DNA from 2 places in the Amphritea sp. GJ51-11 genome. Region 1 is predicted to be linked to the other one. Evidence: predicted binding sites of a transcription regulator. Region 1 holds the regulator's gene; the other holds the start of a gene.
What was found. Region 1 encodes FliA, which starts transcription of late flagellar genes. Its sites were predicted from a motif close to CTAAAGTTNNNNNNNNNNCNGCCGATA; they were not measured.

Region 1 (13,981 bases):
TTTAACTGACCGTCACTCATCCTCTACTCCGTTCCGCCAAACCGCGTAATATACGGATATAAGCCTGCACACCCGGCATAGTCAGATCCAGCTCCGACGGTGTCACCCCTTTAGCACTGGCAGTAATAAACTTACTATCTACCGGCACCACGGAAGCAGCCATATTATCCACAAAGCGCTGATGTAACTCTCGCAAACAGCTGACAGACGTTGGAACAGTACGGTCATAAAACGTGGGGATAAGGGTATAGGTTAGCTGTCGTTTTCTCGCTCGATTGATCATAGCGATAGTACGCAGCATTCGCTCTAGCCCTTTCAAGGCCAAAAACTCCGTTTGAACCGGCACCAACAGATGGCCACACGCGGCTAACGCATTGATCATAAGCACACCTAACACCGGTGGACTATCGATCACGACATAGTCATAGCGGTCTTTTACCAACCGCAGCGCTTTAGCAACCTGTAACCCCATGCCTTCTTGACCAACAGATTTTCGCTCCAGCGTAGCTAGCGCTGTCGTCGCTGGAATGAGGTCGATGCCTTCATTCGAGGTAGGCATTAACAACGGCTCAAGCCGTTTCATGTCGATCTCACCCGGCTGAAACAGGTCATAAACACTGTTTTCTAATTCATCCGGATCATACTTAAAATAACTGGTCATCGAGCCGTGAGGATCAAGATCGACCAATAACACCCGTTGCCCGGCATCAGCCAACAACCCGGCTAATGTAACAGCAGTCGTGGTTTTACCCACGCCACCTTTCTGATTGGCTACCGCCCATACCTGCATTACTGCGGTGACTCCTGTGCCTGCGGAGAAAAACGCTCCGGCGACGTTAATGTTTCTGTATCCAGCGGTTGAGTCGCTTCTTGACGACTAAAACTAATCCGCCCCTGATCATCTTCAACCGTTTTGATGGCTGATTCAGGCAAACCGCTTTCCGTCAAAATAGTGCTCACCGCGTCTTCACTCACCTGCTCACTGCCAAAAGCAGAGACAACCCGTTGGGTTTTCCGATCTCGAGTAATCACAATCACGATTCTACGATTCACTCTGCGACCGTTTTCCGTGCCGTTATCACCCAATGGTTGATATTCACCAAAACCTACCGCAGCCATGCGCTGCGGCGGAATACCATTCATTTCGAGGATTCGCACCACACCGGCAGCCCTTGCCGCGGATAATTCCCAGTTCGAAGGGTATTGATCAGAAGAGATAAACTGATTATCAGTATAGCCTTCAACGTGGATAGGGTTATCATACTGTTTAAGTATTTTCGCCACCCGCTCAAACACCGGATCGGATGTGATCGCTGGTAATGAGCCACCTTCAGGGTAAACGAGATTGGCGCCCAACTCTAAGGCGACCCAAAGATTATTACTCTGCACCGCCGCATGTCCGGTGCGAATCAGTTTTTTAAACTGCATCTGCAGCTGCTCACCAATCGCCTGAAGTGCAGCGCTATTTTCCGGCTTTGGTGGCACAATTTTCACGATTGTGCTTTGCTGACTGGCCTCCCCTAAGGTTTGACCAACGCCAGTGGGATCAACTGTGGATTGTCTATCGACCGGATTATTAGAGGGTTGCTTAGCAAACACGCCGGCAAATGAGTCAGCGACCTGGCGATACTTCTCTTCATTCACCGACGAGATAGCGTACATCACCACAAAAAGCGCTAACAATAAGGTTAACAGGTCAGCATAGGAGATAATCCAACGCTGGGAGTGTAGATCTTGCTCTTCGACTCGACGCCTGGACACGTTAAGGCCCCTGTTCCAGATATCCTTGCAGACGTAGCTGAATGATTTTAGGGTTCTGGCCCTCGGCAATGGATAGCAACCCTTCCAGCATCATCTCTTGATAGTAAAAACGCTTCAATATCACCGCTCGAATCTTATTAAACAGCGGCAGAAACAGCAGGTTTGCAAGCGCCACACCATAAATTGTTGCGACAAATGCGGTTGCTATACCCGACCCTAAGTTAGCCGGATCTTGTAAGTTAGACATCACATGTATCAACCCAAGCACCGCACCGATAATACCCATCGTCGGGGCATACCCGCCCATACTCTCGAGCACCTTAGCCGCCTGCAAGTCACGATTTTCACGACTCACTAGCTCGGTTTCAAGGGTCGAACGAATCACATCCGCGGTGCGGCCATCCACCAACAGCTGCAAACCATTGCGCACGAAGCTATCACTTTGGCCGGCAATCTCATCCTCTAACGCCAGTAATCCCTTACGACGCGCAGTTACACACCAGCTGACAATATTATTAATCCCGTCACGGTAATCCAAATCGGTTTTACCAAACACACTCACAGATAACTTAGCTGCTCGAGAAAGCTCCGCAGGGGATGATTGAATTAACACCGCTGCAAAGGTCCCCCCAATCACAATCAACAGGGCAGGAAGATCAAACAGCTCATCAAAACCACCACCTTCGAGATAGTTGCCACCAAAAATGGCAATAACCGCCAGCAGTATGCCACTCAGACTCACTAGGTTCATTTGTGTCCCCAATGATTAAACAGTTGCCGGATAGTTTCCAGATTCAGCACCGCATCAGCCAGATCCGCTTGAATAACGGCTTTTGGCATACCAAAAATAGTACAGCTTTCTTTATCTTGTGCCCAAACCGTGGCACCAGCTTTTTTCAACACCCGTGCACCATCACAACCATCAGCCCCCATACCGGTCATGACCAGCGCCAACACCCGCCGACCATAGCCTTTGGCCACCGAAGCGAAGGTCAGATCAACACTCGGTTTATAGGTCATGCGCTCATCGCTTGCGCGAATAATCAACTTGTTGGGATTGGCCGGATCTAAAATCATTTGCTGACCACCCGGCGCAAGATAAGCATGCCCCGGCTTTAACTTGTCACCATTTTCAGCCTCTTTAATCTTGATAAGACTTAAATCATCGAGACGCTTGGCGAAAACAGAGGTGAATGCTTTAGGCATATGTTGAGTCAGCAGTATTGGCACAGGAAAATCAGCCGGTATTTGCGTCAGAATAAATTGTAAGGCTGCAGGGCCGCCGGTAGAGGAACCAATCGTAACAATGTCACAGTCTGGAACAGAGACCTCCTTATCGCTTTTTTCCTTCCACGGGGTACTGATAACATTTGAAGCGGCACTCACCGAGGTTCTATTCGCCCTAATCGTAACAGACGATACTGGGCGAGGCGTGCGCCGACCTAACGCCAGAATTTTTTCGGTCAGTATGGTTTCTATATGACCAGACTCGGTGGAACCCGGCCCTGCAACCCAGGCCCGGGCGTCTTTTTCCATATAGTCAGCAGCCCCCTGGGCTAGCGCTTCAAGGGTGACCGAAGCACTACGACGTGTCAGCGACGACAACATAATCACTTGGCATGGGTTTTCAGACATAATCTGTTTTAACGCGGTGATGCCATCCATCTTCGGCATCTCCACATCCATAGTGACCACATCCGGATGCAGCGACTTCACTTTAGCCACCGCCTCTTCACCGTCTTTAGCCGTATCCACCACGACGATGCCAGGGTTACTAGACAGTATTTGCTTTATACGGTTGCGAAAGAAGAATGAATCATCAACAACTAAAACTCGAACTGCCATACGGTTATCCAGTATAAGTCTGCCGCGCGAACATAATGCTCAACTGGCGTATGCCTTCAAGAGGCTAGGAATATCAACAATCAAAGCAATCCGACCATCACCCGTAATCGTAGCGCCCGATAATCCTGGGGTGCCGTGTAAAACAGAGCCAAGGGGCTTAATTACAACCTCTTCTTGACCCACTAGTTGATCAACCACAAATGCGACCTGCATGGTACCAACGTTAGTGATTACCACATGGCCATTTTCAGGCAACGGGTCTTTCTCGAAGCCTTTCATCAACCAGCGTTTCAAATGAAACAGTGGCATCGCTTTATCGCGAACGATAATAACCTGCTGCCCGTCAACCATATTAATTTGTGTTAGATCAAGATTGAAAATCTCATTTACATTGACCAGCGGTAGTGCAAACGCCTGACTTTCAAGCAGCACCATCAAGGTGGGCATAATAGCGAGAGTCAACGGCACCTGTATTTCAATACGCGACCCCATGCCAAGGGTAGAATCGACATCTAACTTACCGTTGAGCTGGGAGATTTTGGTTTTCACCACATCCATCCCAACACCGCGACCCGAAACATCCGAGATCTGTTCTTTGGTTGAGAAGCCCGCTGCAAAAATCAGATTGTAACACTCATGATCACTCAGTCGAGCGGCTGCTTCATGATCAAGCATACCGCGTTTAACGGCTAGATTACGCAGTACATTGGGATCCATACCCGCGCCATCATCCTCAATCACCAGCAGAATGTGGTCGCCTTCTTGTTCAGCCGATAACAGCACATGACCTTCACGAGGCTTATCATTAAATTCTCGAACGGCAGGCTCTTCAATACCATGATCGATTGCGTTTCGGACTAAGTGAATCAGAGGATCTGCCAATGCTTCGACTAGGTTTTTATCCAGATCGGTATCTTCGCCGCGCAGTTCAAGGTTGACCTCTTTGTGCAACTGCCGAGATAGGTCGCGAACTAAGCGAGGAAAACGACCAAAAACCTTTTTAACCGGCTGCATGCGGGTTTTCATCACCGACATCTGCAGATCAGCGGTCACCATGTCTAATGACGCTAATGCTTTTGACATATCACCGTCGTCGACCTCAGCACCCAACCTAACCAAGCGGTTACGAACCAGTACCAACTCACCCACCATATTCATAATCTGATCTAGCAGACGGGTATCCACCCGAACATTGCTTTCAGCGACCGGTTTGTGGGGATGGGCTTTAGCTGCGGCTGCCGAGGCAGGCGCGCTCTCAACACTGGGGGAGAAAAGGAGGTCGCGGGCGTCATCGGAGCAGCGCCAGTCGGTTTAGGCGTTATCGCCGCAAAGGCGCCTTCACCCTTAGACTGCAGATCATCTAATAAATGTTCGAATTCATCATCGTCAATTAGATCATCACTTACCGCTGAGGTTGGCATGACAGGCGAAGCCGGCTCAGTCGCACCCAGTAGCTGATCAAACTCATCATCGGCACGGGTATCAACAGGCTTAACGCCGGGTGCACCACCCGGGCCATGCAGAGTATCTAGCAGGTTATCAAATTCATCTTCGGTAATAAGATCTGAGACGGGGGCCGACATACCCGGTGCACCATGAGCGCCGTGCAATTGATCGAGTAGGTCGTCGAACTCATCTTCAGTAATAAGATCAGAGGCCCCTGCACTATTCGCACCAGGAACATCCGTCGCCAACCCCGCCACGAGGGAATCAAACTCTGCCGCAACAGAGACATCATCGGCTTTCGCCGGTGCGACTGGCGCTGACGACGGCATCGGTGCTCCAAGGGACTTGCCGGAAGCGATCGCATCTAAGCCGGCTAACAGCTGAGGATCAACCGGATCAGGATAGCTACCCTGCTTTACTGTCTCAAACATAGCGTTAATACTATCCAATGCTTGAAGCACTAGATCCATTAACGCTGAAGAAACTTTTAAAGCATTGTTACGCAACTGATCAAAGAGATTTTCAGCGCTGTGGCAGCAATCAACCATCGGATCGAGTTGAAGAAAGCCGGCCCCGCCCTTTACGGTATGAAAACCGCGAAAAATAGCGTTAAGTAATTCACGATCTTCAGGATGTTGCTCAAGATCGACCAACTGCTCAGATAGCTGTTCTAGAATTTCTCCAGCTTCAACTAAAAAGTCTTCCAATATTTCCTGATCAACATTCAAGGACATTCGCTTTACCCTTCAAAAACCGAGGCTAGACAGGAGGTCATCAACATCATCCTGATTGGATGCAACCGCCCCTTGATTTCGCCCCTTCATCTGAGGCCCTTCGGCTTTAATCTCTGAACTCTCAGCAACCGATGGTTCGACTACTGGTGTCGCACAATCCGCAATCGGCAACGCACCGAGGCTATTCACCCGGGAGGCCACTGCCATTAATCCAACTAGTTTTTCTTCGATATCAGCCACCAGCTGAATAACCCGCTTAATTAACTGACCGGTAATATCTTGGTATTCCTGTGCGAGTAAAATACCCGTTAACCGTTCTTTTAGCTGGCCTAAAACAACTTTGTGGTCACCGGCATAGCGACAGGCTTTCTCATAGAGTGCTTCGAGTTGTGGGTGATCACTCTTAAGCGCCGCAAGGTCTTCAATCAGCTCTTGGCGTTGTAAGAAATCCTGCTCAATCGTAGCAACATGCTGCAATGCTTCGTCCACCTGATCAATGGTTTTATGGGCATTAGCTTCAGTCAACTCTATCACATAGGAGAGACGTTCACTGGCGTCTGAAATTGAAGCGATACGTTGTTTCGAATCTTGCAATAACTCGGTAGAACTAACGTCGTCGGTAAAGCCAACAATCGCATTGTGCACGGCCCGGGTGAGAGTTCCCACCTCATGGTAGAGTGCTTGATGACGCATCTCATTGAGCTGCTGTACCTGATCCATCGCTTGCGGTAACTGCCCTTGACTGAGCAGTTCAACAAGCCGTTCAGCACGTGTCTGTAGCTCTACTTCAAAAAGATGCTGGTCGTAATGTTTTTCAAAATCAGACATAAACGCCTCCTAGCCCTGCAGGCGCTCAAAGATTTTGTCAATTTTCTCTTTCAGTACCGCAGCGGTGAAGGGCTTAATAATATAGCCGTTAACACCCGCCTGTGCGGCCATAATGATTTGTTCTCGTTTGGCTTCAGCCGTGACCATCAAGATCGGTATATGACTTAACGAAGGGTCGGCTCGAACCGTTTTTAACAGATCAATGCCGGACATTTTCGGCATATTCCAATCAGTCACCAAAAAATCAATCCCACCGGCTTTAAGCACAGGCAGTGCGGTTGAACCATCATCCGCTTCGACAATATTGGTAAACCCTAAATCCCGCAGCAGATTTTTTATAATCCGTCGCATCGTTGAGAAATCATCTACTACCAGAATTTTCATGTCTTTATTCAAGACAATCCCTCCTAACTCGTTTTAAACGGCAAGTTATTCTTCAGACTCACCGCCACTCTTTTAAACGACCACGTAACCGTAATGCCGCTTGACTGTGTATTTGGCTTACCCGTGACTCACTGACACCAAGCACTTTACCTATCTCTTTAAGGTTAAGCTCTTCATCGTAATACAGTGACAACACCAGCTTCTCACGTTCCGGCAACCCCTGTATTTCACGGGCGATCGCCTTCATAAAATCTTTTTCTTCAAACTCGTCAGAGGGGTTTGGCGAATTACTCGCAATGGTTTCCCCCGGCCCCTCATCCTGCGGCCCCGTCAATTTATCAAAACTAAACAGACGACTTTCAGCGGAGTCTTTCAATAATGCATGATATTCACTGACACTGATATCAAGTTCAGCAGCAACCTCCCCATCTTGGGCATCTCGACCGGTACGCGATTCAATCGTCTGAATAGCTTCCGAAACCCGGCGACCATTACGGTGCACTGAACGGGGCGTCCAATCCCCTCGACGGACCTCATCAATAATCGAGCCACGAATACGGATACCCGCATAGGTTTCAAAACTGGCCCCTTTACTCGCATCATATTTCTTCGCGGCTTCCAGCAGACCGACCATACCCGCCTGAATCAGATCTTCCAGTACGACATTACTCGGCAGACGCGCCAATAGATGATGAGCAATACGTTTAACCAGCGTCGTATGCTGCTCAATAATCTCCTGACTTGACTGAAACTGAAGCTGATTATACATAGAGACCATACGTTACTCTGATAATTTATTCAGGCGCCGGCAATCAAACGCTCAACAAAAAATTCAAGGTGCCCCCGCGGGCTGGAAGGCATCGGCCAAGCGTCCACTTTAGTTGCCAACTGTTTATAAGCCAGCGCCGCTTTACTCTGCGGAAACGCTTTTAAAACAGCACGTTGCTGCTTCACTCCCTTCCTTACCGCTTCATCATAAGGTATTGAACCCAGGTATTGAAGCGTCACATCGAGAAAGCGGTCAGTTACCGTCAATAACTTGTTATACATATTACGGCCTTCCTGCTCAGTGCGGACCATATTGGCCAGCACCCGAAAGCGGGTCATCTTGTAATCCCGGTTGAGTAATTTCATCAGGGCATAGGCATCGGTAATAGACGTCGGCTCATCACAAACGACCACTACAACATCCTGCGCCGCTTTCACAAAACTCACCACCGCCTCTGAGATACCGGCAGCCGTATCAATTACAAGAATATCGAGATCATCGGCGATCTCACTAAATGCGTGAATCAACTCCGAATGCTCATGGACGCTTAATGACGTCATCGCTTGTGTGCCCGAAGCCGCCGGCACAATACGCACATTCGTACCGACATCGATCAGTAGTTCTTTTAAACCACATTCACCCGACAACACATCAGAAATATTACGCTGCGCTTTAACCCCCAGCAAAACATCTACATTGGCAAGTCCTAGGTCGGCATCCATCAATACCACTCGATGTCCCATCTCACCTAATGCGAGACTCATATTAACCGAGACATTGGTTTTGCCTACGCCACCTTTACCACCGGTAACGGCAATCACCTTAACCGGTCGCGAACTACTCATGGCGGTTTCCTGTATCTGTTAACAAATCAGCTCTCCCAATGCTCATCTCTGGCCAACCTATCCTGCTGATGCTCATGAAATACGCGACGACTACGGGTCGCTTTCTGCGCCGTGATCACCGCCCGGCTGACCAAATCCTTTTTATGCGCCACGTCAATATCATCCGGCACCCGCTGCCCGTCTGTGACATAACTCACAGACAAACCGTTTTCGATCACCAGATCGAGGGCTTCCCCTAGATTACCGGACTCATCCAGCTTACTTAGCACACAACCACTCAACCCCAAGGGAGCATAGGTGGCATAGGCACTTTCGATCACATGCCGCTGACTCGAGCAGGACAGTACTAATAACTTTTTCAGCCGCACAGAGACATCTTCCAGCATATTCAGCTGTGCCTGGGTATGCGGTTCATGGGCGTTCATACCCGCCGTGTCTATTAATACTAGACGTTTGCCTCGCAAGGAAACCAGTACTTCATCCAACGAATTGTTTTCATCCACGACCCTCACCGGCACATCCAGAATGCGACCAAAGGTAAGCAATTGCTCATGCGCAGCGATACGATAGGAGTCCGTCGTCACCAGCGCGACACTGGAACTACCATGTTTTAACACATAACGGGCTGCAAGTTTGCCAATTGTGGTGGTTTTACCCACCCCTGTAGGGCCAACAAATGCAATCATCCCACCACGTTCGACGAAATCTTCCCCCATCACTGGGATATTGTCACTAAAACGAGTCAGAGTGGAGCGCCAAGCATCATCCAACTCATCGGTATCAACCACCTTAGACGATAACTGGCGACTAATCTGCGGGCCTAATCCGATCCGCTCTAAGCGACGCTCAACTTTTACAATGGCAGAATCAGCCAACTCATGACGCGGACGCCCCGCAGCTTTAGCGGGCTGAGCTTTTGCTCGTGCTGGCTGAGGCGGAGAGGGTGGACGCGGAGGTTCAGCCTTTTCTACCGTCTGGGGACGATTAAGAATGCTTTTAAGGGATTCGATTTCCTGCTGCAAAGCGGCAATCGCATCTTGCTCATTATCTCGATCAGGGGGGTTCTGGTGCAAATTCATGGCGCCGCCGAGTAGGATCAAGCCTCGGTGCAGCCACCCGCGCCTTGGTTTCCTGAACATTCGGCGATTGATACTGGCGCCCTTGTTGACGGCGCTTTAGCGTATCGAGAATCTCAGTTAGCTCATCATCATCGTCATCCAGCTGCCGATTTTTTTGTCTAGGTTCCGGTGCACCTTCCTGAGCCGTGGCTATCCGCGCCTGCGCCTTGCGCAGCTCCTCGGCGAGGTTACTCTGCAATTTGGCGGGCTTAGGGGCTTCTTTACGGGCGTGCTCTGCTGATCGTTTACGCTTAAATTCTTGCTGCGCAGCTTCATACTCATGCTCATGGGCCGCCACAACTTCAACGCCACCCGCCACCCGATGATTAGAGACAATCACCGCGTCCGGGCCGATCTCGTCCCTGACCCGTTGCATGGCCTGCCTCATATCCGGAGCAAAAAAGCGTTTAACTTTCATAACCGTCTCTATTCATTACCCAATCAAGCACCGGCCTGATTCTGGCCACCCACCGTAGCAATAATCGTAACCCGTTTATTTTCGGGGATTTCCTGATAGGAAAGCACACTAATTTGGTGCTCACCATAACGTACAAACTTAGCCAACAACGGCCGGATTGGAGCCGCCACCAATAAAATGGAAGCCCGCCCTGCAATCTCTTGCTGCTGTGCAACCTCCGCCAAGGAGGTTTGCAGCCGTTCAGCCATGGTTGGTTCAATCACTAAGCCTTCTCCACCCTCACCCCGTTGCACAGAACCTAACAACAACTGCTCTAATTGAGGATCGAGGGTAATCACCGGCAGCTCATCGTCATTACCAACAATATTCTGCACAATCATACGCGATAAAGATATCCGTACCGCCGCCGTGAGACTTTGCGGATCCTGCGTCCGGGCAACCGCTTCAGCCAGCGATTCGGTAATGGTTCTGAAATCCTTGACCGGCACCTGCTCCATCAGCAAATTCTGTAGCACTTTTAACAGTGTACTCACAGAAAGCTTGCCAGGTACTAACTCTTCTACCAGTTTTGGGGACGTTTTCCCCAATAGATCCAATAATTTTTGTACTTCATCATGTCCCATCAGTTCATGGGAGTGCGCCTGCAGAATCTGATTAAGATGGGTTGCCACCACTGTGCCGGCATCAACCACCGTATAACCGAGGGTCTGCGCTTGCTCCTTTTGGCTCTGCTCAATCCACACCGCATCCAAACCAAAGGCAGGGTCTTTTACATCGATCCCTTTGAGAGTACCAAACACCTGACCGGGGTTAATTGCCAACTCTCGATCAGGATAGACCTCCGATTCCCCCACAGACACACCCATTAGGGTGATTCGGTAGGCTCCAGGCATTAAATCGAGATTATCGCGAATATGCACTGACGGTACGAGAAAGCCTAAATCTTGAGAAAGCTTTTTACGCACCCCTTTAATCCGGTTCAACAACTGCCCGCCCTGCAATTTATCAACCATCGGTATCAAGCGATAGCCCACCTCGAGGCCGATCATATCGACCGGCATCACATCATCCCAGTCTAGCTCTTTCACATCCGGCTCAGGTTCCGTCTGCTTGGTTTTAGCCGCGCCCTCTTCAACCAATTCAGCCTTGGCTGCCAAGTTGCGCTGTTGAATAAAGTAGGCGCCAATCCCAGCAGCAATTGCCAACGACAAAAACGCCACATGGGGCATACCCGGGATAGAGCCCATAATAAACAGAATAACAGCTGCAACGGCCAGTGCCTTTGGCGAGCCAAATAGCTGACCAATAATCTGCTGCCCCATATCCTGGGAAGAATTAACCCGGGTCACCATAATTGCTGCGGCGGTTGATAATAGCAACGAAGGGATCTGCGCCACCAGCCCATCACCAATGGTCAGCAGGGAGTAATAACGGGCCGCCAGCTCAAAAGACAGGTCATGTTGCAACATGCCTATACCCAGCCCGCCAAGGATATTGATCACCAGAATCAAAATACCCGCTACCGCATCACCACGAACGAACTTACTGGCACCATCCATCGAACCATAAAAGTCAGCTTCCTGAGTCACCTCTTGCCGACGCAGCTTGGCATCCTCCTGACTGATCAATCCCGCATTCAAATCGGCATCAATCGCCATCTGTTTACCGGGCATAGCATCCAAGGTAAAGCGAGCGCTTACTTCGGATATACGCCCTGCACCTTTGGTGACCACCACAAAGTTAATGATGACTAAAATCATGAAGACCACCAGACCCACAACATAGTTGCCGCCAATCACCACTTCGCCGAAGGCCTCAATCACCTTACCCGCCGCATCACCCCCTTCATGCCCATACAACAGAACGACTCGTGTCGAGGCGACGTTGAGGGCCAAGCGCATTAAGGTGGTAATGAGAAGAATGGTAGGAAAAACAGCAAAATCCAGCGGCCGCATGGCATACACACACACCAACAACACCACGATAGAAAGAGCAATATTAAAGGTAAACAGGGTATCCAGCAGGAAGGGCGGCATCGGCAGCGTAACCATGCCGAGTACGAGCATGAGTAGAAAAGGGATACCTAAATTCCCTTTACTCGCTCCACGAACATTGTTGTAAATCGCTGCTCTGTCCATTACGCCCCAAATGAGATCTTTCCGCTGACAAAGCGTCAAAAAAACATCACAAAATAATTAATTATTTGAAGATTGAAAAATAACATTAATAGAAGGCTAAAAACATCAATATTTTGACGCTTTCATGGCCTTAGGGATAGGAATGCAAGAATCCAGCCATATATTTGCCGGAATTTGACCTAGCAGAATGATTAATCGTCCTGACGCAGCTCATCTGGAATATCCAGATCCTCAGAAACCGCTTTCGGTGCTGGACCCTGTTGACGCTTATGGCGTTGCAACTGAAATACATAGGCCAGCACTTCAGCCACTGCTTTAAATAGACCAGAAGGTATCTCTTCATCGACTTCAGTAGAGTGATAGATGGCCCGCGCTAAAGGTGGTGCAGAAAGTACGGGGATATCGTGTTTATCCGCAATTTCTCTGATTTTAAGGGCAACAAAATCCCCGCCTTTAGCCACTAAAAACGGCGCACCGCCACCGCCCTGATCATACTTCAAGGCCACCGCATAATGAGTCGGGTTGGTAATGACCACATCCGCCTCAGGCACTGCAGACATCATCTTACGTTGGGAGATTTCACGCTGTAGCTGTCGGATACGTCCTTTAACTTCAGGCTTACCCTCACTGTTTTTCATCTCATCTTTAACCTCTTGAAAGGTCATTTTGAGTTTTTGCGTGTAATCATAGATTTGAAAGGGCACATCGATAAGAGAAATCAGAATCATGGTGCAGCTCATGACCAGAAACGCCCAGATCACAATCTCAGTCGCATGGGACATGGCGGGAAAGATATCTTGTGACCCAAGCGAAAAAAGCGCGTCCTTAGAAGCCATCAACACCAGAAACGAGAGCGAACCGACCACTAAAAATTTAGCCAGCGCTTTAAACAGCTCCAACAAGGCCTTAAGTGAAAACATCCGCTTAATACCCGCCAATGGATCGATCCGACTAAACTTAGGCGCCATCGCTTTCATACTGACGTTCCAGCCACCCAGGGCGATTGGCCCCACAATTGCTGCAACCAATAACACCATAAAGAAGCCAATACAGGCATACAGCGCCTCAAACAGCGAATACCCTAGATGCATAAACATCGCGGCCGGATCCATTACCGCCTGTCGATCAAGACTGAAGTTAAACTTCATCATGCCGGCCATCTTATCCGCCACCTGCCCACCGAACATCATCGCTGCCGCTGCCGCTGACAACAACAGCACCGTCGTCGCCAGCTCTTTCGATCGGGCAACATCGCCTTTCTCTTTAGCGTCACGAAGTCGTTTCGACGTGGGTTCTTCGGTTTTCTCCTGACCGCTGTCTTCAGCCATCTACAACACCCCCACGCCAAGCACCTCATCGAGGTAATTAAATGCCACCGCTACAAAGCGCTGGTACTGACCTAAAAAGCCTTCCAAACTAACCCAGGCAATCACTAACCCCACCAGCATGGTAAATGGAAAGCCGATAGCAAAAATATTCAACTGCGGCGCGGCCTTAGCCATCACACCAAAAGCGAAGTTAATCACTAACAATGCCGTCACCGCCGGCAGCGCCATTAATAGCGCACTGGCTAACATCCAACTACCCGACTTCGCTATTGCCATATAACCGGCCACCGGCATCGGCCCCGCCGACACGGGCAAGACAAAGAAACTACGGGCCAACGCCTCAAACATCACCAAATGACCGTTAAAA
Region 2 (15,863 bases), 1.8 Mb from region 1:
TGATTTTTCAAAAATCATCGCCATCACTTGGTTGGACAGCGGCTCGTAAATTTCGCCGTTGTTACGAATCTGTTTTAGTTCAGTGGCGCGACGAATCAGCTTATTCAGTTCTTCGGGCGTCAGATCCAATAGGGTGAGAAAGTGTCTTGTCGTCATAATTTAGAAAGCCCGCCCAAGCAGGCTTTTGCTCAATGTCAGTTATTCGTCAGCCATATAGACTTTGATAATACGGGATACGGTGTTAACCAGTAGTTCCGCTTCGGTGTCGCTCATGATGAGTGGTGGCAGCATGCGTACGACTTTACCACCACCGGTTACGTTGAGCAGCACCCCTTTTACTTTACAGAGTACGGCAAGTTCCGTACCGGCTTCGGTCAACTCAATCGCTAATAGTAAGCCTTGATGGCGGATTTCTTTGACATAGGAAGCATCACCGAGTTGCTCACGAAAGCCAGCGGCGATTTTGTCGCCTAGTTCAGCGGCGCGTTGATCCAGTTTTTCGCTGGTAATCGTGTTTACAACGGCCAGTGCGGCTGCGCAGCAGAGTGGGTTACCACCATAGGTTGAGCCATGGTTACCCGGAACAAAGACTTCCGCTGCTTTACCGCGAGCCAGACAGGCGCCAATAGGAACGCCATTGCCTAGTCCTTTAGCGGTGGTGACAACATCAGGCAGGATGCCTTTTTGCTGGTAAGCAAAGTAGGTCCCGGAGCGACCATTACCGGTTTGTACTTCATCCAGCATTAGTAATAGATCGTTAGCGTCGCAGATATCACGTAGCTGTTTGAGGTAATCATCGGCCGGAATGATGATGCCGCCTTCGCCTTGAATCGGTTCAACCAGAATGGCAACCACATTGCTATTGTTGGTGATAATGTTTTTAACTGCTTCAACATCGTTATATGGAGCACGTACAAAACCACTCACTAGGGGTTCGAAGCCCGCTTGAGCAGAGCGATTGCCGGTGGCACTGAGAGTGGCCATGGTACGGCCGTGGAATGAACCTTCAAAGACGATCGTTGTTGGCGTGTCGATGCCTTTCGAGTGACCGTATTTGCGGGCAATCTTAATCGCTGCTTCATTCGCTTCGGCACCAGAGTTGCCGAAAAAGACGTTGTCCATTCCGGAAATTTGGGTCAACCGTTCAGCAAGACGTTCCTGATGAGTGATGGTGTACAGGTTGGATGTATGAATCAGCTGGCTGGCCTGCTCACAAATGGCGGTTGTTACCGCTGGGTGGGCATGGCCAAGGCCGCAGACAGCAATACCGCTGAGGGCGTCCAGATATTTATTGCCATCTGTATCAAACAGCCAGCAGCCCTGTCCGTGATCAAATGCAACGGAAAGGCGCGTGTAAGTATTCATAACGGGCTGTGTAGACATTTAAGTCCCTCTATTAGTCCCTCTATACAATGCAAACCTATGTTCGCTTGTATCGGGCCGCCGAACGGAAAAACCAGCCATTCTATTTACTTGCCTTAGAATAAGCAAGATAGGCGGCTGAAGTTGCTGTTACTTGAGATTGAATGTAGTCGACCCCATATAGTTTTGCATGCAGTTTTTCTAATCAGCGTTTATGATATCGGCGAGCACTGTGTTGATTATTTTTGCGCTATACCTGAGTAAATTGATCGGGTTTATGCTAGGATTTCTTCATCCAATATTGATTAATGCCAGACATCTGGCGACCAGTTAAAGCATAGGTAAGTTTATGAGCGTTGTAGATACGATTAAAGAGCAACTTGAATCCAACGATATCCTTTTATACATGAAGGGTACTCCACGTTTTCCACAGTGTGGATTTTCCTCCCGCGCGTCTGAAGCGATCATGTCTTGTGGTGCTCGTTTTGCATTTGTAAATATTCTGGAAAGTCCTGAAATCCGTGCCGAGCTGCCTAAATATGCCAACTGGCCAACCTTTCCACAACTGTGGATTAAAGGTGAGCTGATCGGCGGTTGTGACATCATTGCTGAAATGGCGGCTAATGGTGAGCTGAAAGAGTTGATCGATTCTGTTGCTTCTGAAGATGATGCAGCAGCAAGTTAAGCCCGTTTGATGATGGAGAGCGGCGTCGTTGATGCCGTTCCTGATTTTACGAGGGTTTGATAGATACAGTTTATCGTTAGCATAGTTGTCTTTTATTAGTGTTCTTATGCGACAGGCACTAAGCTGTTCTACTTAAAATTTTCACGTTATGTAAACCTTTAGTTTGCATAATTGTTTTGCACATTATTTAACAATGGAGATATAAAATGGGCGTATTAGTAGGTAAGCAAGCTCCGGATTTCACCGCTGCAGCGGTACTGGGTAACGGTGACATTGTTGATGCATTCACGCTGTCTGAAGCCATTAAAGGTAAGAAAGCGGTAGTTTTCTTTTACCCACTGGATTTCACATTTGTTTGCCCGTCTGAGCTGCTGGCTTTTGATCACCGCATCGAAGAGTTTACTAAGCGTAATGTTGAAGTAATTGGTGTTTCTATCGATTCTCACTTCTCTCATAACGCATGGCGTAACACCCCTGTTGATCAGGGTGGTATCGGTCCTGTTAAGTACACACTGGTTGCTGATATGACTCACAGCATCTGTCAGTCTTACGATGTTGAATCTGAAGGCGGCATGGCTTTCCGTGGTTCTTTCCTGATCGACGAAGATGGTCTGGTACGTCACCAGGTTGTTAACGATCTGCCACTGGGTCGTAACGTTGATGAGATGCTGCGTATGGTTGATGCTTTGGCATTCCACCAGAAAAACGGTGAAGTTTGCCCAGCAGGCTGGACTGAAGGCGACAAAGGTATGGATGCATCACCAGCAGGTGTTGCTGCATATCTGAGCGAAAATGCTGACGCTCTATAATCGTTAGCACTCAGTACTAAAATAAAAAAACGCGCCTTCGGGCGCGTTTTTTGATGAGGCGGTTTTATTTGTTGGTATAAGACAGGTAAAACCGTTTTATACAGTAGTTATTCGAAGCGGGATTCGGCCATCTGCCAGCCGCCAAGGTCTTTCCAGCGATTGACGATTGTGCAGAATAACTCGGCTGTTTTCATTGTGTCGTACAGCGCAGAGTGAGCTTGCTTACCATCAAAATCGATATCCGCCAGCTCACAGGATTTAGCGAGTACGGTGTGACCAAATGCCAGGCCCGCAAGGGTCGCGGTGTCAAAGGTTGAAAACGGGTGGAACGGGTTGCGTTTGATATCACAGCGTTCGGCGGCGGCGGTGACAAAGCCGTGATCGAAAGAGGCGTTGTGGCCGACCAGAATAGCTCGTTTGCAGTTATGGGATTTGACCGATTTGCGAATCGGCTTGAAAATTTTCTCCATCGCTTCGGCTTCGGCGATGGCGCCACGTAACGGGTTGAACGGGTCTATACCAGTAAAGTCCAGTGCAGACTGTTCTAAGTTGGCACCTTCAAATGGCTCAACATTATATTCGTAGCTCTGGTCGATCATGATATTGCCATCATCATCCATCGTGAGGGTGACGGCTGCAATCTCTAATAAAGCATCGGTTTGTGAATTAAATCCGGCAGTTTCCACATCGATAACAACAGGCAGGTAGCCGCGGAAACGATTCGACATTGGGTGCTGGTACTGAGCGCTTCTGTTCAATGCATATCCTTAGTGGCTGATTTCAACAGCCTATATTGGTAATTCGCTAGGCTTAGTGTAAAGACTTGCTCTGGTTTTCACAAATAACTCTGTAGTGCTTCGTTGGAACTGGGTTGGAGTGATAGACTCTAAAGCTCTTTTAGTTATTGCCGATACAAAAGGGGCAAGCTAACTTGTTAATTTTTCTGGGTTCCGGTTGTTTATGCGCGTAGCTGTTTTGTCTCTTCTGTTGATGTTTTCTCTGCCGGGGTTTGCGGTGGGCTATTCTGCGTCTATTGAACAGTCTAAATGGGAGCTCGAAGCATCTAAGTTTAGCTGCCGTTTATCGCAAAAAATCCCACTGTTTGGTGATGGTGAGTTTAATCAAGAAGCGGGCGAAACCGTGCGTTTTACCCTTAAGCCGCTACAGGGCCATGGTCTGAAAGGGCAGGTGCAGATTATTGAGGGTGCTTCGCCTTGGCAGCCGGGGATTGCCCCCCGTGAAATTGGTGAGGTGACATTTGCGAGCAATGGCACGATATCGGTGCCGACCGGCTATTCGCAGCAGATGCTAGGTAGTTTATTTCGTGGCCGGATGCCAACTTTTTTAGCCCAAAACTGGGCGGATACCGGTGAGTCAGTACGTATTGGTTTGTCGGCGGCTAATTTCCCGCCTGCCTATGAAGCCTATACTGATTGTATTTCGGGTCTACTGCCGGTTAATTATCGACAGATAGCCCGTACTGCCGTGCTATTCCCCTCGGCACAGTGGCAGTTGTCTGATTCAACCAAAGCGCGTCTCGATCTGATTGCGATCTATGTGAATAATGATGATTCGGTGAAAGCCGTCTTTGTTGATGGGCATTCTGATGCTCAGGGGCGGCGATTGGCAAACCGAGATCTCTCAAAAAAACGGGCCGAAGCGGTGACCACCTATCTTGAGAAAAAGGGGGTTAGTCCTGATCGCATTACGACCCGTTATCATGGTGAGCGTTACCCGGTAGCACAGAAGAATGATCGTCTAACTCGGGATCGTAGCCGTCGCGTGACCATCCGTTTAGACCGTAATTAATGATTACCTGCGGCGTGAAGGCAGATGATTTTCTGCCCCTGTTACTCTGTCGTAATCGTGGTACAATTGCGCCCTTTCCTTTTTTAGGTACCCGTTAAAGACAACGATGCTCTTGGCGGGCTGATTTGCGTTGGAGCCTCTCTATTATGTCCGATATCAAAAAGGTTGTGCTGGCCTATTCCGGCGGCCTTGATACTTCTGTAATCGTTCGTTGGTTACAAGATACTTATAACTGTGAAGTCGTTACCTTTACCGCTGACCTAGGTCAGGGGGAAGAAGTCGAGCCTGCTCGTGCCAAAGCCGAAGCGCTGGGTGTGAAAGAGATCTATATCGAAGATCTGCGTGAAGAGTTTGTGCGCGATTTTGTTTTCCCGATGTTCCGTGCCAACACTATCTACGAAGGTGAATACCTGCTGGGTACCTCCATCGCCCGTCCGTTGATCGCTAAGCGATTGATCGAGATCGCCAATGAAACTGGTGCCGACGCCATCTCTCATGGTGCGACCGGTAAAGGTAACGATCAGGTACGTTTCGAGCTAGGTGCTTATGCACTGAAACCTGGTGTTCAGGTTATCGCGCCATGGCGTGAGTGGGATCTGACGTCCCGCGAAACCCTGATGAACTACTGTAAAGAACATAATATCCCTGTTGATTTCTCCACTAATAAGAAGAAATCACCTTATTCTATGGATGCTAACCTACTGCACATCTCTTATGAGGGTGACATTCTGGAAGACCCATGGGCTGAAGCTGAAGCGGATATGTGGCGTTGGTCTGTCTCTCCTGAGGAAGCACCGGATGAGGCGACTTATCTTGAGCTGACTTATGATAAGGGTGATATTGTTGCGATCGACGGCAAAGAGATGAGCCCAGCAACTGTACTGGAATACCTGAACAAGGTGGGTGGCGAAAACGGCATTGGTCGTTTGGATATCGTTGAGAACCGCTTTGTTGGTATGAAGTCTCGCGGTTGTTATGAGACTCCGGGGGGCACCATTATGTTGCGTGCACACCGGGCGATTGAATCCATCACCTTAGATCGTGAAGTCACGCACCTGAAAGATGAGTTGATGCCTCGTTATGCTAAGACTATCTACAATGGTTTCTGGTGGTCTGAAGAACGTAAGATGATGCAGCAGATGATTGACTTCTCTCAGCGTAACGTGAATGGTGATGTACGCCTGAAGCTTTATAAGGGTAATGTTATCGTTGTGGGTCGTCGTTCTGAGAATAGCCTTTTCGACGAGAGTATCGCTACGTTTGAAGATGATGCGGGTTCTTACGATCAGAAAGATGCGGCTGGCTTTATCAAGCTGAATGCATTGCGGATGCGCATTGCCGCTAGTAAAGGTCGCGATCTGCTGAACGACTAAACGCGATTAAGTTAACAAAGCCCTGATATGTACCCATATCGGGGCTTTTTTATGGCTGTCATACTTTGATAGTTGCCTGATTTATATGATACTTTGATAAATTCTATTCTGATGTAAAGCCTATGGAAATCAGTTACTCGGATAAAAAAGTACTGATTGTTGATAACCGTCTTGAAGACCTTGCCGAACTCAAAATGATTTTGGCCAACATGGGTGTGTCTGATATTCAGGTGGCCTCATCGGTCAATATGGCGTTAGTGTTGTTACGCGAGACGCCATACGACCTGTGTTTTGTTGTCTTTGATTTAGGCAAAGAGCATAAGAATGGACTGCAGTTAATTCAAGAAGCGACTGCTGAGCGGGTGCGCCAGTTCTCGACTATTTTTTCCCTCGTGGTTGATCCTGATCGTTCTAAATTATTGTTCGGTTCACTCGATAGCTCCCCTGATACCTATATCTCCAAGCCCTATTCCGAGCCCAAGGTGCGTTTTCGGCTGGAAAAAATCATGCGGGTAAAGCAGGTTATTCGGCCGTTGGATGAATTGCTTGATCAGGGGCGTTTGCCGGAAGCGTTAAAAATGTGCGCTCAGTTGATTAAAAGTTATCCGGCATTGCGTCTTTATGTGAGTCGCTTTCGCGGCATTATCCTGCTGCAGGAGAGACTGTTTAGTAAAGCTGGGCAGTTGTTCTCATCGATTGTATCGCAGCGGGATCAGCCTTGGGCGCGGGTTGGCCTTGGCGCTGCGCTGTGTCAGCAGGGCGACTATCTGAATGCTCGTCAGGTATTACAGCAAGTGATCGATGAATCACACTTCTGTGTAGAGGCTTATACCTGGTTGGCGCGGACTTACCGTTCGCTGGGTGAGCGAGGAGAGGCGATCAGTCTATTGCGAAAGGCGGTTATGTTACAGCCAACGGTGCCAGAGTTACTGGGCTCCTTAGGTGGCTTGGCGGCGCAGAATCAGGAATGGAATGTGGCGGTGGACGCCTACACTCAAGCGATAAAGCATGCTCGGCAGAGCTGCTTTCAATCTGAGGATTATTATTTCAGTTTAGTGGCGGCCTTATTAGCGCGGGATAATTTTGATCGAGAGATCGAAGAAAACGCTATTCGAACCCTAGAAGATGTTATCCAGGCGTTTCCTGATGCCGCTATTGTGCAGTTTAAATCGCGCCTTATGGTGGCGCAGGTGTATGGACGGGCTGGTGCCTCAGAGCGAGCCGATCGGGCTGCACGGAATGCCTTCGATCTGTTTTGTGAACTCGATCTAACGGAGCAAGCTGAGTGGATTGAAGTGTTTCTTGAAGGGATGGAGGGGACCTCTGTCGAGAGTGATGCGCAGATGTTCAAGCAGCGCGTTAACCGTGACAGTGCGGCGTTGGAGTGGGGGAAGTTGAATATTCAGGGGATGCTGGCATATCGCAGTAAAAATTACCGTAAAGCGCTGGGCTTTTTTGTCCGTGCCGATAGTATTTTACCGGGCAACCCTAGCCTAACCTTAAATCTAGTACAGACCGCCCTTGAACAGGCTAAGGTGCCGGGAGATGAGCGTTATGAACTACTGCTGCAATGTGATAATGCACTCTACAGTATTAACTATGGTGCTTTGAGTGTGCGACAGCAGAAGCGCTATCTTACTTTGTCCGAACGGTGCGCGGATATGGTCAAAATAATGGCAGAAGGGAAGCGCGACGCCGAAGAGAATATTTGATCCTCTTCGTTAGTCTGCCTTCTTTTTAATTCCTTTACGCGGCTTCGCGTTTAATCACCATTGATGAGGCGAGCCTTGATTGACGGGCTTCTTATTCAAGCATTCTTATTTGAATATCCAGTGTGGCCTGCACACTTTTTGCTGTAGCTATGACTCAAAGTAAGATGGAATCGTCATCGGTCAAAATTGAACCGCCGATCTCTGATGCCGAATCGTCGTCGCTTTGATACGCCGAACGGGCCAGTTTTCGGGTGAGGAGCTTCTGCTGCGCCGCTTCGGGTAGATCAGTAAACAGGATCGTTTGTTTCGAGATGAGTAGATCGATGAGATCTTCAATGATCCGGCTGACTTCGGTATCCGACTTCTCGAGAATTTCCTGTGGACTATCAATGTTGTTATTGCTGGAGAGAAAGCGAATAACATCAGGATCTGAAATATCGGCGACCGTGGCGTGTTCAGTCGGATGTGCGGACAATGAAGTGACCTGTCCCTGTTCATTTCTGATTGCATACAACATAAGCCAAACTTCCGCAGATTTTAATTTGAATGAAGCTAAGTATGGCGGCGATTCTTTGGATGGGTCAAGTGTGGGTGGGCAGTTTGGGTACAAATGCCGCTAATTGATTTTCTTTGCTAACGGTTTGATGATGGCCCTTGGATTGCATAATGAGGAGTGGCTATATAAAATCCACTCCTTAAACGAGCTTCCTAAAGGGTTGCAATGCAGATCATGTTTTTATGATCGCGGCAGCCCTTTTTTATTGTGCCGAGAGATTATGAAATCCCATAAAATTCATCAAGCACCGATTCCAATGCGCACCGTTGGGCCCATTAAAATCAGTGGGCATATACTGAATGAAAAAGTTTCAGTGCCACTGGCGACCTATGAAACGCCTTTGTGGCCATCGGTCGGGCGCGGCGCTCGGGTTTCCGTATTGACTGAAGAGGGTATTAAAACCACGGTAGTCGATGAGCGGATGAGCCGTTCCATTCTCTTGGAGGCCGACGATGCGTTTGAAGCCTTTAAAGCGCTGGAGTCGATCAAAGCCCGCAAAGATGATTTGAATCAGATAGTGGCGACCTCGAGTCGGTTTGCCAAGCTGATCGACATGAATAGTCAGATTGTAGCCAACTTGATCTATCTGCGGCTTGAATTTACCACCGGCGATGCTTCGGGCCACAACATGGTGACCAATGCCGCGGATAAACTGATCCCGTGGATTTTGACTGAGTATCCTCAGCTGCGCTATTCCTCTATCTCGGCCAATTATTGTTCAGATAAAAAAGCTACCGCGGTTAACGGTATTCTGGGGCGAGGCAAGTATGTGATCAGTGAAATTCTGATCCCCCGAGACCTGTGTGAACGCCGCCTGAAAACTACCCCGGAAAAGATAGTCGATCTCAATATTAAGAAAAACCTGATCGGCACCATGTTGGCCGGTGGCCTGCGCAGCGCTAATGCTCACTATGCCAATATGTTGTTGGCTTTCTATCTTGCCACAGGGCAGGATGCCGCCAATATTATTGAAGGCTCTCAGGGGATTGTCCATGCCGAAGTGCGCAACGGCGATCTGTATTTCTCCTGCACCCTACCTAACCTGATTGTTGGCAGCGTCGGTAATGGTAAAGGGATCGATTTTGTTGAACAGAATTTAGCGGCCCTAGGGTGTAAAGAAGATCGAGAGCCGGCAGCGAATGCACGCCGTTTGGCAGCGATCTGTGCGGCGACGGTGTTGTGTGGCGAGTTATCCTTGATGGCGGCGCAAACCAATCCGGGCGAGTTGATGGAATCTCATCTTAAATTGGAACGCTGATGTCTGATCAGACCAACGATCGAAAAATTGAACATATCCGCGCCATTGAAAAAGATCCGTTAACCGATCGTGATGGTCGTTTCTTTGATCAGATTCAACTCTGTCATCGGGCGTTGCCCGACAGAGCGTTGGAGCAGATTGATACCTCGGTCGAGTTTCTCGGTAAAAAACTGAGTTTCCCGCTGCTGATCTCCTCGATGACGGGGGAGACCACTCGCTGATTAAGACCATTAACCGTAATTTAGCCGAAGCGGCAGAGCGGACCGGCGTGGCATTGGCAGTGGGTTCTCAGCGGGTGATGTTTACGCAGCCTTCGGCGCGAGACAGTTTTGATCTACGGGCCTATGCACCAAACACAGTGTTATTGGGCAATATTGGTGCGGTGCAGTTGAACTACGGTTTCTCGCTGGAACAATGTCAGCAAGCGGCAGATGTGCTTGGTGCCGATGGCCTGTATCTTCATCTGAACCCACTGCAGGAAGCGGTCCAGCCGGAAGGCGATACCAATTTTGTCGGTTTACAGGCGAAGATCGCCTCCTTAGCGGCGCAGTTGAAGCAACCGGTGCTGCTGAAAGAGGTCGGCGCAGGCTTGTCACCGCCGGATATTGAAGCGGGTATTGCGGCGGGAATTAAGTGGTTTGATATTGCCGGTTGCGGCGGCACCTCGTGGAGTCGCATCGAACATCACCGCAGTGAAAGGAGCGGCGATGATCTGGGCATCTGCTTCCAGGATTGGGGCATTCCGACGCCTCAAGCACTAAAATTAGCTCAACCGTATCAAAATAGTGCGGCTTTCATTGCCAGCGGCGGTCTCAGGGATGGGATTGATATGGTTAAATCTGTTATACTCGGCGCCTCGCTCTGCGGCATGGCCGCACCGTTCCTGAAACCGGCAATGGAATCCGCCGATTCAGTGGTCAGGGTAATAGAGCAACGCCGGCGTGAATTTACTACAGCGATGTTTTTGCTGGGCATGCCGGATGTAAATAGTTTATTTATGAATCGGGCTCTCATTCTGGGCGAGCGTTGAGGATTTTAAGTACGTATGTCCGTCGGTATTGATGAAATCAGCTTTTACACTTCCAACTATTTTCTGGATCTGAAAAACTTGGCCATGGTCCAAGAGATCGAGGTTGGAAAATATTATCAGGGTATCGGGCAGGAAAAGATGGGAATGCCTGCCCCAGACGAAGATATCGTGACGATGGCGGCAAATGCGGCCCTGCCTCTGATTGAGCGGGTTGGCACTGATGCTATCAGTACGGTGATGTTCGCCACTGAAACGGGAATAGACCAATCTAAGTCTGCCGGTGTTTATGTGCACCGCTTGCTCGGCTTGACGTCTAAGTGCCGTGTGGTCGAATTGAAACAGGCTTGTTATAGCGCTACGGCGGCTATTCAAATGGCCTGTGCGCTGGTGGCCCGTCAACCGCAACAGAAAGTTTTGGTAATCGCTTCAGATGTGGCCCGTTACGATCTCGGTACGCCCGGTGAAGCGACTCAGGGCTGTGGTGCGGTAGCGATGCTGATTGCGGCGAATCCTCGCTTGGTCGAATTAGATCCTGAAGTGGGAAATCACACCGAAGATGTGATGGACTTCTGGCGCCCCAATTACCGTTCTACCGCCTTGGTGGATGGTAAGTACTCGACCAAAATCTATCTGCAATCCTTGAAGCATGCGTGGGAGCACTTCCGCGAAGTTAGCTCCCTAGCGTTCACGGATTTTCAACATTTCTGTTATCACCTGCCTTTTACCCGAATGGCGCAAAAAGCCCATAAGCATCTGGCGCGGGTGAATCAGAGCGTGTTAACCCCCGAAATGCTGGACCTTCAAGTAGAGGATACGTTGCGCTACAACCGTATTATCGGCAACAGCTATACAGCGTCGATGTATATTGGTTTGGCTTCACTGTTAGAAAACTGTAAGGATAACTTGTCCGGTAAGCGGATCGGTTTTTTCAGTTATGGTTCCGGTTCAGTCGCTGAATTTTTCTCTGGAAAAGTCGTGGCGGGCTATGAAAAGTGTCTGCATGTGGATAAACATCGGGCGATGTTGGATGCCCGGAGCGAAGTTTCCTACGACGAATATCTAGCACTCTATAATGACACCGACCCGGTTGATGGCGGCGTTCATTCTAAGGCGGAAGGCACCACCGGGCGTTTTCGTTTGGTTGGCATTTCCCACCACAAGCGTGAATATATCGCCTGCTAAGGAACGTCTTTGATGAAGGCTTGTGCCCCCGGTAAGCTGATTCTCAGTGGAGAACATTCAGCCGTATATGGGGCACCGGCTATCGCCCTCGCGGTGAATCGTTATATCCGCTGTCACAGCACCTTTACCTCAACTAACGACTTAACACTCCATCTACCCGAAGCCGGTTGGCAGGCGCAGATGAGCTGGTCTGAGTTACGTTATTTAAATGATAATCTAAACCAGCGTTTCGCTCAGTTTGAACAGGGCGAGTTAGGCGCAGGTAATATCCTTGAAGCACCACAGCAACTGGCCTTATATGCCCTGTGTCAGTGCTTACCTGATAACGACCCCGATACCGGTTTAACCCTCGAAATTCGTTCTGAACTACCTTTAGGATCGGGCATGGGGTCCTCAGCGGCATTGAGTGCGGCGGTCACCTGTTTGGCACAAGAACTGTTTTCTACTTCCCTTGATACTGCCGCACTGTTTCAGCGAGTTCGTTATTGTGAGCGCCTGTGTCATGGACGCGGTGGTTTGATTGATGCGGCCACCGTCAGCTATGGTGGGATGGTCAAGGTTGCTGAGGGCGCAGTGACACAGTTACCGGTGCAGTTAGCTAGCGGTTGGTATTATATTCATACCGGCGTGCCGGCGGTGGGCACCGGTGAGTGTGTTGATTATGTGCGCGGGCGATTTGCTGATGCACCTATTTGGCAGCGCTTTGCCACACTGACTGAGCAGCTTCGCGAGGCTATAGTCGCAGGCGATGATCCTCGTCTCTTGATTCAACAAAACCATCGGTTGCTGTGCCAGATTGGAGTGGTGCCGGCACCAGTACAGCACTTTATTAGCCATCTGGAAAGTTTAGGTGGTGCGGCGAAAGTGAGCGGGGCAGGGGCGGTGGCCGGTGATTTCGGCGGCGCTTTGATTGCTTATTTACCGGGTATCGATGTGGACGCCGCCTGTCAGTCAGCAGGGTTTCGTTATATGGCGATTGAAGAAGATAGAGAGGGAGCCCGACTTGAAAATTAAGGTGACAGCCCCCGGCAGCCTGATGTTGATGGGTGAGCATGCGGTATTGTTTGGCCATCGAGCATTGGCCTGTGCGGTCGATAAACGGATAAGTGTTACGCTAACGACGCGAACCGATCGCTTGGTGAATATTGATTCGGCATTGGCACAATACCGTGGCAGCCTCGACGCTTTAACTGCAGAGCCCGCATTAAGCTTTGTTTTGACCGCTATCGAACGTCAGTTACCACGGTTAACTCAGGGGTTTGACCTGCGGATTCGTTCTGAGTTTTCCCATACCGTTGGTTTAGGTTCGTCTGCGGCAGTGACGGCGGCGGTGGTGGCTGCATTACTGGCGTTGATCAGCGGAGTAGATCGTGATTATGATCCTCAAAGCTTGTTTGAGGAAGCTTTGGCGGTGGTGCATCAGGTACAGGATGGTCGTGGTTCGGGCACTGATTTAGTGGCGGCGGTATATGGCGGCGTGGTGGGATACACCGTGGCACGAGCCGGCGCTGTACCACAGGTACATCGCTTGCAGGGCATTCCGACGATCAGCTTGTTCTATGTGGGCTATAAAATGAAAACTCCGGATGTCCTCAAACGGGTAGAAGGCTTTGCCGCGCAATCGCCAGAACTGTATGCCAGTTTGTACCAGTTAATGGGCCAGACCACCGAGCAGGCTGAGCAGGCGGTGGATAGCGCTGATTGGCCACAACTCGGTCGGCTGATGAATATTTATCAGGGGCTGATGGATGCCTTGGGTGTAAATGATGCCTATTTGGCCGAGATTATCTATTCGCTGCGCAGCTCTCCCGATGTGCTAGGAGCTAAAATTTCCGGCTCTGGGTTGGGGGATTGTGTCTTGGCGTTGGGGCATCCGGCGCAGCTGCCGCTCTCTTATAAGCGCTCGTATGAAGGGGCGGATGAACAGTATTATGAACAGATACCAGTGGCCGTGTCGGCGAAGGGGGTAACCGTTGAGTATGTCTGAGCCGATAACAAAACAAAGTGTCATTGCGAACTATCTGCCCACCGTGGTGGCTCCGGTCGCTGACCATATCGATGCCGTTTTTGCGCCGAGCAATATTGCCCTGTGTAAATATTGGGGCAAGCGTGATGTCGAGCTGAATCTGCCGATTAACAGTAGTCTGTCGATCTCATTGGCACATTTAGGCAGTAATACCGCTATCTCGGTTAGCGATGAAGATCAGGTTTGGCTCAATGGTCAACGAGTGGCTGCGGATGATAAGTTTGCCTGTAAGGTGATCGCCTTTATCGAGCTGTTTCGAGGCCCTAATGGCTTACCGGTTAAGGTCGATACGCAAAATAATATTCCCACTGCCGCTGGATTGGCGTCTTCTGCATCCGGTTTTGCGGCCTTGATGCTGGCGATCGATGGTTTTTATGGGTTGCAGCTCGAACCGGCATTATTGTCGGCCTTTGCTCGTATGGGCAGTGGTAGCGCGAGTCGTTCGCTCTATCAGGGGTTCGTTGAGTGGCAGATGGGGGTTCAAGAAGATGGTATGGACAGTATTGCCCTGCCATTAGCTAACCGTTGGGATAGTTTGCGAATCGGTTTGGTGAAGGTTAATATTGCGGAGAAAGCCGTGGATTCTCGCTCGGGAATGAACCGCACCGTAGCCACCGCGCACCTGTATCAAAGCTGGCCATTGCAGGCGGCTGCTGACCTTGAGCGTTTGCATCAGGCGATTGCTGATAACAACTTTACCCTGTTAGGTGAAACCGCCGAACAGAACGCCCTGTCTATGCATGCCACCATGATTGCTGCTTGGCCGCCGTTATTGTATTGGCAGCCGGACTCTGTCGCGGCGATGCAAACTATCTGGCAGGCCCGAGCTGCAGGGGTTGAGGTTTATTTCACCATGGATGCGGGGCCAAATATTAAACTGTTGTTTACGGCGGATAGTGAAGCGGCGGTAAAACAGTACTTTCCCGACCTGGATGTCATCGCTCCCTTTGGCTGATTCCCGCCATACTCACTCATCGGTGATCCCGTCAACTGAAGCCAGCGGCTTTCTGCTGACGAGGCAGCAGTTTGACCGCGCCGATGGTATCTGTTTTCAATTTTGGCTGAAAGCCGCTGGCGGCGCTTTTCCGGTGACGGTAACGGCGCAAGAGGCGGTGTTTTTTGTGCTGGAAGAGGATATCCCTCGGATAGAATCCCTGCTGGCAACGCCGCTAAAGACATCATCGGCAAGCCTCGCGGGTTGGCGCTTGCAGTCACTGCCGCTGAAGGATCTCCAACAACGTCCCGTCTATGGTCTGTACAGCCAATCATTAGCAACGTATCGCCAGCTTATCGACCTGCTGAAAACCTACGCGATTCCGATGATTGAAGAGGATATTCGTCCGGTGGATCGGTTTTTGATGGAGCGGTTTATTCAGGACAGCGCTCGGGTGCGTTTCAGTGAGCATTCGGCACAGTTACAGCCGACAACCTGTGAGCCTCAGTTAACCATGTTGTCGGTGGACATTGAGACCACGATGCGGGCGGATCGTATCTTTTCGATTGGTCTGTACAGCGCACAGATGGCTAAAGTGCTGATTGTCGGTGATGGACCGAATGAACCTTGGCTAGAGTATGTAAACGATGAGCGGGCACTGTTGCAGGCGTTCGTACGTGAAGTCGAACGTTGTGATCCGGATATTTTTATTGGCTGGAATGTGGTCGGTTTTGATTTTCGGGTACTGCAAGAGCGTGCTCGCCGCCTGCAGGTGCCACTCAATTTAGGCCGTGATGGCAGCCGGATACAGGTGATTCAATCGGCTAACGGTAAATGGTTTTGCCGTATGGCGGGCCGGGTAGTGTTGGACGGTATCGATACCCTTAAAGGAGCCACTTATCAGTTTGAAAGCTTCTCGCTGGAATATGTCTCTAATCAGATGCTCGACCGGGGCAAGCTGTTAGGACAGCAGATGGATGAAGGCATGAACCGTGGTGAGGAGATTCAGCAGGTTTATCGTGACGACCCTCGCAAGCTGGCGGAATATAACCTCGAAGACTGTAAGCTGGTGTGGGATATCTTCGAACATGCACAGCTACAGCATTATTTAGTTGAACGGAGTCGTT

Region 2: the regulator FliA is predicted to act here: its motif matches at 3,743-3,769, upstream of AC0L4K_RS03020 (flagellar protein MotY).

What each region holds. Positions count from the first base shown of each region.
Region 1 is NZ_CM147881.1:3,540,245-3,554,225, forward strand. It holds gene AC0L4K_RS15915 (chemotaxis protein CheW) at 1-20, opposite strand, end outside; gene AC0L4K_RS15920 (ParA family protein) at 17-790, opposite strand; gene AC0L4K_RS15925 (flagellar motor protein MotB) at 790-1,761, opposite strand; gene AC0L4K_RS15930 (flagellar motor protein) at 1,763-2,512, opposite strand; gene AC0L4K_RS15935 (protein-glutamate methylesterase/protein-glutamine glutaminase) at 2,509-3,606, opposite strand; partial or broken gene AC0L4K_RS15940 (chemotaxis protein CheA) at 3,646-5,786, opposite strand; gene AC0L4K_RS15945 (protein phosphatase CheZ) at 5,799-6,614, opposite strand; gene cheY (chemotaxis response regulator CheY) at 6,624-6,998, opposite strand; gene AC0L4K_RS15955 (RNA polymerase sigma factor FliA) at 7,057-7,767, opposite strand; gene AC0L4K_RS15960 (MinD/ParA family protein) at 7,797-8,612, opposite strand; gene flhF (flagellar biosynthesis protein FlhF) at 8,639-9,691, opposite strand; gene AC0L4K_RS15970 (hypothetical protein) at 9,666-10,148, opposite strand; gene flhA (flagellar biosynthesis protein FlhA) at 10,172-12,286, opposite strand; gene flhB (flagellar biosynthesis protein FlhB) at 12,478-13,614, opposite strand; gene fliR (flagellar biosynthetic protein FliR) at 13,615-13,981, opposite strand, start outside.
Region 2 is NZ_CM147881.1:683,343-699,205, forward strand. It holds gene argF (ornithine carbamoyltransferase) at 1-156, opposite strand, end outside; gene AC0L4K_RS03000 (aspartate aminotransferase family protein) at 199-1,383, opposite strand; gene grxD (Grx4 family monothiol glutaredoxin) at 1,712-2,047, shown strand; gene AC0L4K_RS03010 (peroxiredoxin) at 2,254-2,856, shown strand; gene rnt (ribonuclease T) at 2,964-3,584, opposite strand; gene AC0L4K_RS03020 (flagellar protein MotY) at 3,817-4,665, shown strand; gene AC0L4K_RS03025 (argininosuccinate synthase) at 4,812-6,038, shown strand; gene AC0L4K_RS03030 (tetratricopeptide repeat protein) at 6,161-7,750, shown strand; gene AC0L4K_RS03035 (hypothetical protein) at 7,905-8,267, opposite strand; gene AC0L4K_RS03040 (hydroxymethylglutaryl-CoA reductase) at 8,527-9,564, shown strand; gene AC0L4K_RS03045 (alpha-hydroxy-acid oxidizing protein) at 9,564-9,785, shown strand; gene fni (type 2 isopentenyl-diphosphate Delta-isomerase) at 9,794-10,594, shown strand; gene AC0L4K_RS03055 (hydroxymethylglutaryl-CoA synthase) at 10,610-11,776, shown strand; gene AC0L4K_RS03060 (mevalonate kinase family protein) at 11,789-12,790, shown strand; gene AC0L4K_RS03065 (mevalonate kinase family protein) at 12,780-13,763, shown strand; gene mvaD (diphosphomevalonate decarboxylase) at 13,756-14,757, shown strand; gene AC0L4K_RS03075 (DNA polymerase II) at 14,735-15,863, shown strand, end outside.